2 regions of the Variovorax sp. BGA-UO-ETr-C22 genome follow, and region 2 is predicted to be linked to the other one. Evidence: riboswitches for the same ligand, from Rfam matches in the RefSeq annotation. Region 2 holds a riboswitch; the other holds the start of a gene.
The links. A riboswitch is a leader RNA that binds a small molecule or an ion and turns the genes downstream of it on or off. The one in region 2 is predicted to bind S-adenosylhomocysteine.
Positions count from the first base shown of each region.

Region 1: linked by a shared signal. The riboswitch ahead of metH (methionine synthase) and the one ahead of ahcY (adenosylhomocysteinase) in region 2 are both predicted to bind S-adenosylhomocysteine.

Region 1 is NZ_JCAQPA010000011.1:116,549-124,033, forward strand. Features, by position in the region: gene AC57B8_RS20375 (ArnT family glycosyltransferase) at 1-100, opposite strand, end outside; gene metH (methionine synthase) at 201-2,963, opposite strand; S-adenosyl-L-homocysteine riboswitch at 2,986-3,061, opposite strand; gene AC57B8_RS20385 (esterase/lipase family protein) at 3,194-4,249, shown strand; gene AC57B8_RS20390 (lipase secretion chaperone) at 4,261-5,172, shown strand; gene AC57B8_RS20395 (PACE efflux transporter) at 5,194-5,631, opposite strand; gene AC57B8_RS20400 (LysR family transcriptional regulator) at 5,734-6,654, shown strand; gene AC57B8_RS20405 (SH3 domain-containing protein) at 6,661-7,425, opposite strand.
Region 2 is NZ_JCAQPA010000010.1:1,309,591-1,317,075, reverse strand. Features, by position in the region: gene AC57B8_RS19525 (hypothetical protein) at 1-250, opposite strand, end outside; gene AC57B8_RS19520 (alpha/beta fold hydrolase) at 297-1,226, opposite strand; gene phaP (TIGR01841 family phasin) at 1,249-1,746, opposite strand; S-adenosyl-L-homocysteine riboswitch at 1,998-2,066, shown strand; gene ahcY (adenosylhomocysteinase) at 2,132-3,571, shown strand; gene AC57B8_RS19505 (TlyA family RNA methyltransferase) at 3,577-4,416, shown strand; gene metF (methylenetetrahydrofolate reductase [NAD(P)H]) at 4,427-5,251, shown strand; gene AC57B8_RS19495 (septal ring lytic transglycosylase RlpA family protein) at 5,305-5,943, shown strand; gene AC57B8_RS19490 (23S rRNA (adenine(2030)-N(6))-methyltransferase RlmJ) at 5,954-6,913, opposite strand; gene AC57B8_RS19485 (hypothetical protein) at 7,076-7,485, shown strand, end outside.

The DNA of each region.
Region 1 (7,485 bases), on a different contig from region 2:
CGAGCGCGGCCGACATGGCCGCTTCGAGCCAGGCGTCGCGGCGCGAGGGCGGGCGCAGGCGCGCGAGCACCGCGCGGCCGGCACCCCAGCAGACAATCACGAAGATCGCGAACTGGGCGTAGTGCGCGGCGGCAAAGATCAGCTTCTGAATATCAACTCCCGTGGCCGGTCACTCCGGTCGCGCCGACCGGCCGGCAGGTTCAAAGGTTCGGCGCCAGCAGGCGCTCGAGCTCCGATTCGCTCGTGCGGCGCCGCGCGGCCTGGTCCTGCAACTGGTCGTGCCCGATCTTGCCGACGTTGAAGTACGTCGCATCGGGGTGCCCGAGGTAGAAGCCGCTCACGCTGGCGGCGGGCATCATAGCGAGGCTCTCCGTCAGGGTCATGCCAATGTCCGCGCAGTTCAGAAGGTCGAACATCGGGCCCTTCACGCTGTGGTCGGGGCAGGCCGGGTAGCCGGGCGCGGGGCGGATGCCGCGGTACTTCTCGGCAATCATGTCGTCGTTGCTCAGGCCCTCTTGGGGCGCGTAGCCCCACAGGTCAGTGCGCACGCGGTGGTGCATGGCTTCGGCAAAAGCCTCGGCCAGCCGGTCGGCCAGGGCCTTGAGCATGATGGCCGAGTAGTCGTCGAGGTCGTCGATGAAGAACTTCTCTTTCTTCTCGACGCCCAAGCCGGCCGTGACGGCGAACACGCCGACGTAGTCCTTCACGCCGCTGTCCTTGGGGGCGACGAAGTCGGCCAGGCAGCGGCTGGGGCGCATCACGCCGTCGATCATCTGCTTCTCGGTCTGCTGGCGCATGCCGTACCAGGTGAGCGCGACTTCGCTGCGCGTCTCGTCGGTGTACAGCTCGATGTCGTCGTCGTTCACGGTGTTGGCGGGCCAGAAGCCGACCACGCCGCTGGCGCTGAGCCAGCGCCCTTCGATGAGGCGCTTGAGCATGCGCTGGCCGTCGGCGTACACGCGCACGGCCTCGGTGCCGACGATCTCGTCCTTCAGGATGGCGGGGAACGGGCCGGCCAGGTCCCAGGTCTGGAAGAACGGGCCCCAGTCGATGTACTTGGCCAGTTCGGTGAGGTCGAAGTTCTTGAACACGCGCCGGCCGATGAACTTGGGCACGGTGGGCACGAAGTTCGCGAAGTCAACGGGCGTCTTGTTGGCGCGCGCCTTGGCCAGGGGCCACATCGGCACCTGCTTCTTGTTGGCGTGCTGGGTGCGCACCTTCTCGTAGTCGGCGTTGATCTCGTCGATGTACGCGGTGGCCTGGTCCGAGAGCAGCGACTGCGCCACGCTCACGCTGCGCGAGGCGTCGGGCACGTAGACCACGGGGCCTTCGTAGTGCGGCGCGATCTTCACGGCCGTGTGCACGCGGCTGGTGGTGGCGCCGCCGATGAGCAGCGGGATCTTCTTGATGCGGAAGTGGTCGTCCTTCTGCATCTCGCCGGCTACGTACTGCATCTCTTCGAGGCTGGGCGTGATGAGGCCCGACAGGCCCACGATGTCCGCGCCCTCGACCTTCGCCTTCGCCAGGATTTCGTGGCACGGGACCATCACGCCCATGTTCACCACTTCGAAGTTGTTGCACTGGAGCACGACGGTGACGATGTTCTTGCCGATGTCGTGCACGTCGCCCTTCACGGTGGCGATGATGATCTTGCCCTTGGTGCGCACGTCGCGGCCCGCCGCCTCGTCCTGGCGCTTCTCTTCCTCGATGTAGGGAATGAGGTGGGCCACGGCCGACTTCATCACGCGCGCCGACTTCACCACCTGCGGCAGGAACATCTTGCCCTGGCCGAACAGGTCGCCCACGATGTTCATGCCGTCCATGAGCGGGCCTTCGATCACGTGCAGCGGACGCCCGCCCTTGGCGAGGATCTGCTGGTAGGCCTCTTCGGTGTCTTCGACGATGAAGTCGGTGATGCCGTGCACCATCGCATGCGACAGGCGCTGGTTGACGTGCACCGGGTGCTCGGGCGTGCCACGCCATTCGAGCTTCTTGCTGTCGTCCTTGGCGCCGCTCTTGGCGGTCTCGGCCACCTCGACCAGGCGCTCGCCCGCGTCGGGGCGGCGGTTGAGCACCACGTCTTCCACGCGCTCGCGCAGCGTGGGTTCGAGGTCGTCGTACACGCCGACCATGCCGGCGTTGACGATGCCCATGTCCATGCCCGCCTGGATCGCGTGGTACAGGAACACGGTGTGGATGGCCTCGCGCACCGGGTCGTTGCCGCGGAAGCTGAAGCTCACGTTGCTCACGCCGCCCGACACCTTGGCGCCGGGCAGGTTCTGCTTGATCCAGCGCACGGCGTTGATGAAGTCGACCGCGTAGTTGTCGTGCTCCTCGATGCCGGTGGCGATGGCGAAGATGTTCGGGTCGAAGATGATGTCTTCGGGCGGAAAGCCCACCTCGTCGACCAGCACGCGGTAGGCACGCTCGCAGATCTCGATCTTGCGTGCGTAGGTGTCGGCCTGGCCCTTCTCGTCGAAGGCCATGACCACGGCGGCGGCGCCGTAGCGCTTGACCAGCTTGGCCTCGTGCTTGAACTTGTCGACGCCCTCCTTCATGGAGATGGAGTTGACGATGCCCTTGCCCTGGATGCAGCGCAGGCCGGCCTCGATGACCTCCCACTTGGAGCTGTCGACCATCACCGGCACGCGCGCAATGTCGGGCTCGCTGGCGATGAGGTTCAGGAAACGCACCATGGCGGCCTTGCTGTCGAGCATGGCCTCGTCCATGTTGATGTCGATCACCTGCGCGCCGTTCTCCACCTGCTGGCGCGCGACGGCCAGGGCGTCCTCGAACTGGCCGTTGAGGATCATGCGCGCGAAGGCCTTGGAGCCGGTGACGTTGGTGCGCTCGCCGATGTTGACGAACAGCGTGCCCTCGCCGATGGCGACCGGCTCGAGGCCGGACAGCTTCATGGGAGGGGGAGCGACGGGAGCGGAAACGGATGCGGGAATCTGGGACATGGCCTCACCTGCGGAAGAGTCGGACAGGCGAGCGTCGTTGTCGCCCCAAGCCTGACGATTCGCCTCTGTGGCGAACCGCTGCAACGCTCCTTGGGAAGTCGCGCATTTTAGGTCGATTCGATTGCGCCCTGGGAAAACCCCAGTTTTCATTCCTGCACGTGTCAACAGAATGCGCCCACCGTTTCTGAACGAACGTTCGTGTTTTTAACCAAACGTAAGGGAGTTCGCCGATGGCCAGGAAGTGGAATGTCCGGTTGCAGCATGCAGCCACCCCGATGCGCGCCGTGGCCTTGAGCTGCGGCCTCCTGGCCGCCGCGGCCCTCGCGGTTCATGCGCCACCGGCGCGTGCCGCCGCCGGCGACAGCGCCACGCGCGTCGAGGCCCGCGTCACCTCCGACACGGCGAAGACGAAGTACCCGATCGTGCTGGTCCACGGCCTGCTGGGCTTCGACAACCTGCTGGGCGTCGACTACTTCTACGACATCCCCGGCAGGCTGGCCGCCGCGGGCGCCAAGGTGTACGTGGCGCAAGTGTCGGGCACCAACACCTCCGAGATCCGCGGCGAGCAGCTGCTGCAGGAGCTCAAGACCATCCGCGCGCTGGAGCAGAACCCCACGCTCAAGTTCAACCTCATCGGCCATTCGCAGGGCTCGCCCACGGTGCGCTACGTGGCGGCGGTGGCGCCGGACATGGTGGCCTCGGTCACCTCGGTGGGCGGCGCCAACGGCGGCTCGAAGGTGGCCGACCTGCTGGCCAAGCTGCCCGAAGGCGGCATCGGCCAGACCCTGGTGGTGAAGGCCGTCGGCCTGCTGACGGGGCTGATCGGTTTTCTCTCGGGCAAGGACCCGAGCCAGCTGCCCGAGGTGCCGCTGAACGCGCTGGCCTCGCTGACCACGGCGGGCGGCGCGGCCTTCGACGCCAAGTTCCCGCAGGGGCGCCCCGCGCCGGGCTCGTCGTGCGACGTGAAGAGCGGTGCGGCCGTGGCCAACGGCGTGCGCTACTACTCCTGGTCGGGCGTGTCGACCAGCTTCAACCTGTTCGACCCGAGCGACACGGCGCTGTCGACGCTGGGCAGCCTGTTCTTCTTCGGCGAGGCCAACGACGGCCTGCTCGCGGTCTGCACCACGCGACTGGGCACCCACCTGGGCGACTACCGCCAGAACCACCTGGACGAGGTGAACCAGGCCTTCGGCAACACCTACGGCAGCCAGTTCCCGTACTACGAGAAGAAGCCGCCGGAGCTGTTCAGGGAGCAGGCCGCGCGACTCAAGAGCGCGGGGCTCTGAGGACGCTGCGCATGCGCGGTGTGGCCTTGACCATCGGCGCCGTCGCGCTGGTGGCCGCGGGGACCGGCTGGCTGGCGCTCGGCCCCGGGGCGGTCGATGCGCCGCAGGCCGCCGCGCCCCGCGCCACGGCGGCGGTCGCGGTGCCCGGCGCGCCCCCGCCGGTGCCGCAAGCTGCGGCGGCCCCCGACGCCCTGCTCACCAGCGAGCTCATCACCCTCTTCGACCAGGTGCTCGCCGAAGCGCAGGCCGACAGCAAGGCCACGCTGATGGCCCGCGCGCCCGCCCTGCTCGCCCAGCGCCTGCGCGAGGACTGGCGCGTGCGCGCGCTGGCCCTGCTGGAGCGCTACGTCGACATGCAGGAAGCCCTGCGCACCTTGCAGCCGCCCGCGCCGGGCGACCCGGCCTTTTTGCGGCGCAGCCTGGAGGCGCGCGAGGCGGTGCGCCGGCAGTTCTTCGCGCCCGAGGAAATCGAAGGCCTGTTCGGCGACCAGATCCGGCAGGACCGATTCATGGCCGAGAAGATGGAGTTGCTGTCCAACCCCGGCCTCACGCCCGAGCAGCGCGCCGCGGCGCTGGCGCAAAGCGAGCAGGCCTGGCTGTCGCCGGCGCAGCGCGAGGTGCGCAAGGAGGCCGTGGCCCATCTGGACGTGATGCGCCAGACCGAGGCGCTGCAGGCGCGTGGCGCCAGCCCCCAGGAGCGCTTTGCCGCGCGCAGCGAGGCCTACGGCTACGAGGTGGCGCGCGGCCTGGCCACGCTCGACCAGGAAACCCAGGAATGGAACGCCCGGCTCGACCGCTACGCCAGCGCGCCCGAGGCCGAGCGGGCCCAGCTGCGCGAGACGCTCTTCAACGAGAACGAGCGCCTGCGCCTGAGCGGAGCCCTGGCGATGCGCTCGGCTGCCGCGTCCAAGCCGGCAAAGTGAATCGGCTAAGTAAGCGCAGGCTTATGCAGGCTGCGCTTCGCCCATGGCCGAGGCCGGCAGGCCGAACACGCGGTCGAAGGCCCAGTTGAAGACGAAGGTGTAGACCAGGAAGAACACCACCAGGCCCAGGTCCATCACCAGCGCCTGCCAGAGCGACACGCCCAGGCCCCAGGCCAGCATCGGCACCAGGAAGGCGATCAGGCCGCCCTCGAAGCCGATGGCGTGGGCGATGCGGCGCTTCAGGCTGCGCCCGCGCACCGCCTGGCGCGACTCCCAGCGCTCGAACAGGGCGTTGAAGGTCAGGTTCCAGATCACCGCGATCACCGAGGCGCCCACGGCCAGCAGGCCCGAGTGACCGAGCCCCGCGTCCGACATCAGGGCCAGGCCGGCGCTGGCCGCCACGATGGCGATGCCCTCGTAGAGGGAGATGTAAACGATCCGACGCTGAAGGCCCTGCATGACTGTTTCTCTGTGTGTTTGACTGCGATGGCGGGACTTTATTTGCTTTTAGTTGATATAAAAAGTTAACTTATTTCAGTTTTATTGATAGATCGGTACGCCATGGCTTTCTCCAGTGACAACGTCGAGGTCTTCCTGGCCGTGATCGACCACGGCTCCTTCTCGGCCGCCGCACGCGCGCTGCGCAAGGTGCCGTCGGCCGTCAGCATGGCCATCGCCAACCTCGAGGCCGAGCTGGCGCTGCCGTTGTTCGACCGCAGCGGCCGCGAGCCCCAGCCCACGTCCGCCGCGCGCTCGCTCGAGCCGCAGGCGCGGCTGCTCGCGGCCCAGCTGCGGCAGTTGCAGGTGCAGGCGCTGGCGCTCACGCAGGGGCTGGAAGACCGGCTCACGCTGGCCATCGCGCCCGAGCTGCTGGCCGCGCCCTGGAGCGGGCCGCTGGCCGCGCTGGCCGACGACTACCCGCTGCTGCAGGTCGAGGTGCTGGCCGCGCCGCAGGCCGACGCGCTGGCGCTGCTGCACAGCGGCCGGGCGCAGTTGGCGCTGGTGTTCGAGCGCCCCAGCCTCGACGGCCGCGAGGGCTTCCAGGAGGTCGGCAGCGACACCATGGTGGCCGTGATGGCGCCCGAGCACCCGGTGCTGCGCGCGGCGGCCGGCGGGCGCCTGCGCGAGGAGCACCTGACGAACACGCGCCAGATCGTGGTCGCGGGGCGCGACCTGGCCACCAGCGACCCGCGCTTCGTGTTCGCGCGGCATGTCTGGCGCACCGACAACGCGTTGGCCGCGCTGAGCCTGATCACCGCCGGGCTGGGCTGGGGCTGGCTGCCGCGCAACTTCGCGCGGCCGCACGTGGCGGCGGGCGCGCTGGTCGAGATCCCGTTCGAGAACCTCAGCAACGGGCTGGACCTGTGGGTGGACGTGGTGTGGTCGCGCGAACGGCCGCTGGGCCTGGGCGCGCAGCGCTTCGTGGCACTGATCGCGCGCGACCGGCAGGCGGCGGCCGGCATCGGGACGCCGGCTGTGTGAGCCGGGTCAATTCTTTCCGTGGCCGTGGCCGTGCCCGCCTCCACCGCCGTGCCCACCGCCCCCGCCGTGCGGACGCCCTCCTCCACCCCCGCCGCCCCCACCGGGCCGGCCCCCGCCCGGATGCGGATGCGACACGCCCGGCGGCGGCCCGGGCCGGAAGCCCGGCTGCGGTCGCGGCGGGCGGAACCCCGGGTCGACGGGCGGCCGGATGCCCGGCCCGTGCGGGGGACGAACCCCAGGCCCATGAGGCGGACGGACCCCGGGTCCGTGGGGCGGACGCACGCCAGGCCCCGGCCAGGGCCGCGGCTGCCAGCCCGGGTGCACGGGCGGCGGCGGGCGCCAGCCCGCGATCGGCGGCGGCGGGGGCCGGTGGCCCCACCAGCGCCGGTCGCCGTACCAGGGGCGGTCGCGGTAGTAGTCGGCCCAGTAGCTGCCGATCACGAAGCTCACGATGGGCACGCCGATGACCGCGCCGTAGGTGGCCAGCGGCACGCGCTGCTGCTGGTAGGCGTAGTCGAGGTTCCTTGCCCAGACCCAGCCGCGCCCGCCGTCGGGCAGCACCACGTCGCACCAGCCGTAGCCGCTGGTGCAGCCGACCACGTCGACCGGCTGCCCCGGCCCGAGCCGTGCCACCAGCGGGTAGTCGCCCGAGGGCCCGGCGCGCAGGTTGACCGCGCCGCGCGTGAAGGCCTGCTGCGCCGCCGCCGCGAGCGGCAGCAGCAGGACGAGCGCGCCCAAGGCAGCGCGGCGCAAGAAGGATGTGGCGTTCATGGGAGGCTCCTGTGCGCCCCAGCGTAGGCGTGGGGCGGGGAGCCGTCAATCAGCCGAGGG
Region 2 (7,485 bases):
TGCGGTGCAGCTGCTCGCCCAGCGCCTGCAGGTCGCCGCGTGTCGGCAGGTTCAGCAGCGTGAGGTAGCGCGCCATCAGGTCGCCCACCGCCTTCTGCGCGGTGAGCGAGGCGTTCATGCCGCCGTGCATGCCCTGGCGGAACGGGTCCGAGGCCATGGCTTCGTTGGCGAATTCGTTGGTGCTTTTTTCCCACTGGGCCGTGAGCTCGCGCCACAGGGCCATGGGATCGAGGGACGGAAACTGGCTCATGAAAAACACCTCCGTCTGGGTTCGTTGTCGTGTCTCTTTTTTCTTTTCAGTGATCGTCGCGCCGCGCCGCCCGTGCGGTGTGCGCGGCGATGGCCTCGATGATCTGCGGCCACATCGCGATCGGCAGCGCGTGGCCCATGCGCGGAATGCGCAGCAGCGTCGCGCCGGGAATGGCCTCGGCCACGTCGATGCCGCAGGCTACGGGCACCAGCGGATCGACGTCGCCGTGGATCACCAGCGTGGGCACCTGCACCGCGCGCAATGCCGGCTTGCGGTTGCCCGATGCGAACACGGCCGCCAGCTGCCGCGCCACGCCGCCCGGGTTGAGGCCGCGCAGGAAGGCCAGCTGCGCGCGCTCGGCGTCGCGCGCCTCGTCGAGCGGAAAGGCGTCGGGCCCGCGCAGCACGCGCCACAGCTTGGCGTGGTGCGGCAGGTAGGCCTCGAAGCTCGTCGGCGCGGGCGCGAACAGCACCGCCAGCGCCTCGGGCGTGGGCGGCGGCAGGGCCGGGTCGCCGGTGCTCGACATGATGCTGGTGAGCGAGCGCATTCGGCCCGGATGGTGGATGGCCATCTCCTGCCCGATGGCGCCGCCCATCGACGCGCCCACGACGTGGGCGCGCGCGATGCCCAGCGCGTCGAGCAGGCCGGCGCAGTCGTCGGCCATGTCGCGCAGCGTGTAGGGCACCTGCAGCGGGCGCCCGGCCATGGCCTGCAGCATCAGCGCCTGGATGTCGGGCACGCCGGCGTGCGGCAGGTGGGTGGAGTGGCCGATGTCGCGGTTGTCGAAGCGGATCACGTGGTGGCCGCCGGCCTGCGCCAGGGCGGCGCAGAACGCGTCGTCCCAGGCGACCATCTGGGCGCCGAGGCCCATGACCAGCAACAGCGGCGGCGCCTCGGGGTCGCCGAAGCTGTCCCAGGCCAGTTCGATGCCGTTGGCGCGGGTGCGCCGTTCGGTGCGGGGCGCGACGGCGGTCATGCGGGCCTTTCTTTGCTTCTTGTTACTTGCGCTGCAGCAGCTTCGTGACCTCGTCCACGTTGGCCTGGATGCGCTGGCGCACCACGTCGAAGGCGTCGGCCTGCGACTTGGCGGCCAGGGTGGCCAGCTCCTTGATGTCGTCGACGGCGCGCTGGAACGACTGGCGGCCCAGCTCGTCGAGCTTGGCGAGGTTTTCCTTCGGGTCCTTGCCCGGCATCGCCTTGGCGGCGGTCTGCCATTCGGCGATGGCCGTCTTGATCATCTCGGTCTGTCGCTGCACCACGGTCTGCAGGCCCTGGTAGGACTTCTCGTTGGCCTGCATCAGCGCCTGCAGGTCCTTGCGGCCGCTGTCGAGCAGCTTGCCGGCGCCGCCGGTGAGGTTCAGGTTCTGCAGGCGCTCGGCCATGCCCTTGAGGTTCTTCATCGGATCGAGCATGTCCGCGGCGGACGGCGCCGCCTGCTTCGCGCCGGCGCTGCTGGCGGTGGTTTTTTTCGCGGCGGCTTTCTTGGCAGTGGCCATGGTGCGGAATCTCCTGTGTCGGGTGATGAAAACAATCGAACGGGTGGATGCAGGCAGCGGCCGGGCGGCCGGGGCCCGCCGCCACGATACGCCGGGCCGGCGCGGCTCAGGGCGCTCCAAGCGCGGATTTGCCTGCGGAGTTTCCCGGGGTGGCCCGCGCCGCCCGGCCCGGCCTCGCGGGGGGCGGCGCTTTCCGTGATGTGGGATGCCCCGGTCGATTGGCGGGCCGGGCGGCCGCGACTACAATCCGGCGCTCCGAGGAGCGTTGCAGCGCCGTCAGGCGTGAGGCTCGGACCACATCGCAACCACGCTCACCCGCTGTTCTCGCGGTGAGTCTTTCTTCCCCGTACGCAGTGGCATCTTTCAAACCAGTTTTGGAGTTCATATGAGCGCTGTACTCAAGCCCACCCCCGTCTCGACCGCCGACCAGGCGATTGCCGACCTGTCCCTTGCCGCCTGGGGCCGCAAGGAAATCAAGATCGCCGAAACCGAGATGCCCGGCCTGATGGCCATCCGTGAAGAGTTCTCGAAGGGCCAGGCCCTGAAGGGCGCGCGCATCACGGGCTCGCTGCACATGACCATCCAGACGGCCGTGCTCATCGAGACGCTGCAAGCCCTGGGCGCCGAAGTGCGCTGGGCCTCGTGCAACATCTTCTCGACGCAGGACCACGCCGCCGCCGCCATCGCCGCCGCCGGCACGCCAGTGTTCGCCATCAAGGGCGAGTCGCTGAAGGACTACTGGGACTACACCCACGCCATCTTCGACTTCGGCCCCAAGGGCTCGAAGGGCGAAGGCCCGAACATGATCCTGGACGACGGCGGCGACGCCACGCTGCTCATGCACCTGGGCCAGCGCGCCGAAAAAGACCTGGGCGTGCTCGCCAACCCGACCAGCGAAGAAGAGCGCATTCTTTACGCCGCCATCAAGGCCAAGCTGGCCGTGGACGACACCTGGTACACCCGCAAGTCGGCCGAGATCATCGGCGTGACCGAAGAGACCACCACCGGCGTGCACCGCCTGAACGAGATGAGCGCCAAGGGCACGCTGCTGTTCCGCGCCATCAACGTGAACGACTCGGTCACCAAGAGCAAGTTCGACAACCTGTACGGCTGCCGCGAATCGCTGGTGGACGGCATCAAGCGCGCGACCGACGTGATGATCGCCGGCAAGGTGGCCTGCGTGGCCGGCTACGGCGACGTGGGCAAGGGCTCGGCCCAGGCGCTGCGCGCGCTGTCGGCGCAGGTGTGGGTCACCGAAATCGACCCGATCAACGCCCTGCAGGCCGCCATGGAAGGCTACAAGGTCGTGACCATGGAGTACGCCGCCGACAAGGCCGACATCTTCGTGACCACCACCGGCAACCGCGACGTGATCCGCCACGAGCACATGGCCGCCATGAAGGACCAGGCCATCGTCTGCAACATCGGCCACTTCGACAACGAGATCGACGTCGCGTCGATCGAGAAGTACGAGTGGGAAGAGATCAAGCCGCAGGTGGACCACATCACCTTCCCGGACGGCAAGAAGATCATCCTGCTGGCCAAGGGCCGCCTCGTGAACCTGGGCTGCGGCACGGGCCACCCGAGCTTCGTGATGTCGTCGTCGTTCGCGAACCAGACCATCGCGCAGATCGAGCTGTTCACCAAGCCCGATGCGTACCAGGCCGGCAAGGTCTACGTGCTGCCCAAGCACCTGGACGAGAAGGTCGCGCGCCTGCACCTGAAGAAGGTCGGCGCCATGCTCACCGAGCTGACCGACTCGCAAGCCGCCTACATCGGCGTGGACAAGAACGGCCCTTACAAGCCGGACACCTACCGCTATTGATCCGCGTGCGCGCCGATCAACTGTTGGTGGAGCGCGGCCTGGCCGCGTCGCGTTCGCAAGCGGTCCGGCTCATCGCCGGCGGCATGCGCTGGCGTGACGCGGGCACGGGCGACGCGTGGCGCAACGTCGCCAAGAACAAGGACGAAGTGCCCGAGTCGGCCGAGCTCGAGCTCGCCGACGCCGCCGAAGCGCGCTACGTGTCGCGCGGCGGCCTCAAGCTCGAAGGCGCGCTGAAGACCAGCGGCGTGGACCCGACCGGCAAGCTCTGCCTGGACGTCGGCCAGTCGACCGGTGGCTTCACCGACTGCCTGCTGCAGCATGGCGCCGCCAAGGTGGTGGGCGTCGACGTGGGCCACGGGCAACTGCATGCGCGCATGCGCGAGGACGAACGCGTGGTCGCCATCGAAGGCGTCAATGCGCGGGCGTTGTCGCCGGCCGATCTGCAGGTGGACGACGGCGAGGACGAGGACGCGGAAGTTGGCGAGGTCGACGAAGTTGTCGAAGCCTCGCCCGAGCCGCGCTTCGACCTCATCGTCGGCGACCTGTCGTTCATCTCGCTCACGCTGGTGCTGCCGGCTGTGGTGCAGTTCCTGGCCGACGACGGCCAGCTGCTGATGCTGGTCAAGCCGCAGTTCGAGCTGCAGCCCGGCCAGGTCGGCAAGGGCGGCATCGTGCGCGACGAGGCGATGTACGCTGTGGTCGAGAAGCGCCTGCACGACGCCTGCGCGGCGCTCGAGCTGAAGGTGCTGCGCTGGTTCGACAGCCCGATCGCCGGGGGCGACGGCAACCGCGAGTTTTTCATTCACGCCGTTCGTGCTGCTGCCAAGGCGGGCGACGGTTCCTAAGGAGACGCAGGTGCGCCTTCCGCTGAGTTTCGAATTCTTCCCGACCAAGACGCCCGAAGGCGCGGTCAAGCTGCGCGCCGTGCGCCAGCAGCTGTATGCGCGCAAGCCGCAGTTCTGCTCCGTCACCTACGGCGCGGGCGGCTCCACGCACCAGGGCACCTTCGGTGCGGTGCAGGAGATCCTGGCCGAGGGCGTGGACGCCGCCAGCCACTTCTCGTGCATCGGCGCCACGCGCGCCACCGTGCGCGAGCAGCTGGCCGAGCTGAAGGCCATGGGCGTGAAGCGCCTCGTGGCGCTGCGCGGCGACCTGCCCAGCGGCTACGGCATCGGCGGCGAGTTCCAGTACGCGAGCGACCTCGTCGCCTTCATCCGCGAGGAGACCGGCCGCGACTTCCACATCGAGGTGGCCTGCTACCCCGAAGTGCATCCGCAGGCGCGCTCGCCCGAAGCCGACCTGCAAGCCTTCGCCACCAAGATGAAGGCGGGGGCCGACTCGGCCATCACGCAGTATTTCTTCAGCCCCGAGGCCTACTTCCGCTTCGTCGACGACGCGCGCAAGCTGGGGCTCGACACGCCGATCGTGCCGGGCATCATGCCTATCACGAGCTCGACGCAGCTCATGCGTTTCTCGGACGCCTGCGGCGCCGAGATCCCGCGCTGGATCCGCCTGCGGCTGCAGGGCTTCGGCGACGACACGGCCTCCATCAAGGCCTTCGGCCTGGACGTGGTGACCGACCTGTGCGCGCGCCTGCAAGCGGGCGGCGCACCCGCGATCCACTTCTACACGATGAACCAGTCGGCGGCCACGCTGGCGATTCTGGAGCGCCTGGATTGAGAGGGCTGCGCGCGGTCGCCGTCGCGGTCTCCTGCGTGCTCGCAGGGTGCACCATGCCGCCTGCCACGCAGGAGAAAGACGCGGACACCGCCGCCGCGCCGGCGGCGTCCGGCAAGCGGCTGCAGCCGCTGGGACGCGGCCTGGCCGTGCCGCCCGGCGCCGCCCCGCGCTCGGCCGTGCCGTCGGTGCGCTACGACCTCGCGGTGTCGGGCACCGGCGAATCGCTGGACGACGGCGTGCCCGGCGATGAGCCGCGCGAGATCTTCGAGCGTGGTGGCGCGTCGTGGTACGGCATCCAGTTCCACCAGCGCAAGACCGCCAACGGCGAGCGCTTCGACATGGGCGCCATGACGGCGGCCCACAAGACGCTGCCCTTCAACACGCGCGTGTGCGTGCGCAGCCTGGTCAACGGCAGCGAGGTGCTGGTGCGCGTCAACGACCGCGGGCCCTTCACGCCGGGCCGCATCATCGACCTGAGCCGCGCCGCGGCCGACCGCATCGGTCTCACGAGCATGGGCATCAAGCAGGTGGCGCTGTCGGTCATCGACCGCGAAGGCATGCGCTGCGGCGGCCAGGCCGTGGCGGCGGAAGATCTGCCGCCCGCGCTGTTGCCCGAGGCGCCGACGTCGCGCGTTCGCGCGCCGGCACCTGCGCGCAAGCGGGTGATCGTGCCGCCGCGCAAGCGCCGCTGAGCGGCCTGCCTCAGCCGCCGCTCTCGAGCGAGTAGGCGGCGTTGCGGTCCTGGGCCAGCCGCTCGGCCAGCTGGGGCAGCGCCTCGGCCAGTTGCGCCTTCAGCGTGTAGGGCGGGTTGATCAAAAACATGCCGCTGGCCGGCAGGCCCGGGCGCTGCGTTTCGCCCGAGGCGGCGTCCTTCGTGATCTTGCTCGACTTGACCGTCAGCGTGGCGTGCAGCCACGGCTTGCCGGCCTTGGTCGCCATCGTCTTCAGGCGGCGCGGCAGGTCGTGCGCCTCGGGGCGCGGAATGATCGGGTACCAGACGGCATACGTGCCCGTGGCGAAGCGCTTGAGCGCCTCGGCCGCGAAGTCGAGCACGCGGCCGTAGTCGGTCTTCATTTCGTAGCTCGGGTCCATCAGCACCAGCGCGCGGCGCGAGGGCGGCGGCAGGAACTTGGTGGCGCTGCCGAAGCCGTCGTCGCGCAGCACGGCGATGCGGCGGCCGGCCTCGAGCTGGGCGATGTTGGCGTCCAGCGTGCGGGCGTCGGTCGGGTGCAGCTCGAACAGCTTGAGCTTGTCGTGGTCGCGCAGCAGGTGCTGCACGATGAACGGCGAGCCGGGGTAGACGCGGGCGCCGCCCTTGGGGTTGAAGTCGTGGATCACGCTCAGGTAGCGGGCGATGGCTTCGGCGACCGGCTTGTCCTCGGCGGGGGCTGCGGGCTTCTTGCCCGCCGACTTGGCGGCCGGGGCGGGCGTGGTGGGGGCTTTGTCCGGTTCGGCGAAGAAGCGCAGCACGCCGTCGGCCGCCTCGCCGCTGGTGCCGGCGTAGTCGCCGTCGAGCCGGTACAGGCCGGCGCCGGCGTGGGTGTCGACGACGGTCAGCGCGGCGTCTTTTTCAAGCAGGTGGTCGAGGGTGGCAATCAGGACCGTGTGCTTGAGCACGTCGGCGTGGTTGCCGGCATGGAACGCGTGGCGGTAACTGAACATGGAATGAGGCCTGAAAAAGTGGAAAGGGGAGCGCTAGACTCGCGCGGCGCTACATTGATTTACAAAACACAACGAGGGGCAGCAATGCGAGGAGCCGGATGGCGATTTTGGGGCCTGTGCGTCGGCGCGGGTGTTTTGTCTATTTTGACGGGCTGCGCCTCCGTGACCCACGGCACCACGCAGAACGTGAAGGTCGAGACCCTGTCGCCCGAGGGCAAGGTGGTCGACGGCGCCCGCTGCCGGGTCTCGAACGACCGCAATGATGCGGTGGTGCGCTCCGGCCTGACCCTGCCGGTGCGGCGCTCGGGTGAGAACCTGAACATCGAATGCACCCAGTCCGGCCTGCCGCCGGCCCGCGGCCAGGCGATTTCGCGCGTCAACGTGGGCCTGGTCGGCAACGTGATGATCGGCGGCCTGGTCGGCGTGGCGATCGACACCGGCACCGGGGCGGGCTTCAACTACCCGAGCTGGATCCGGCTGATCTTCGGCGAGGTACGCAGTTTCGACCGCAGCGCGCAGACTGGCGACGAGGCGACGGTCGGCATGAAGATCGGCACGACCGAGATGGCGGC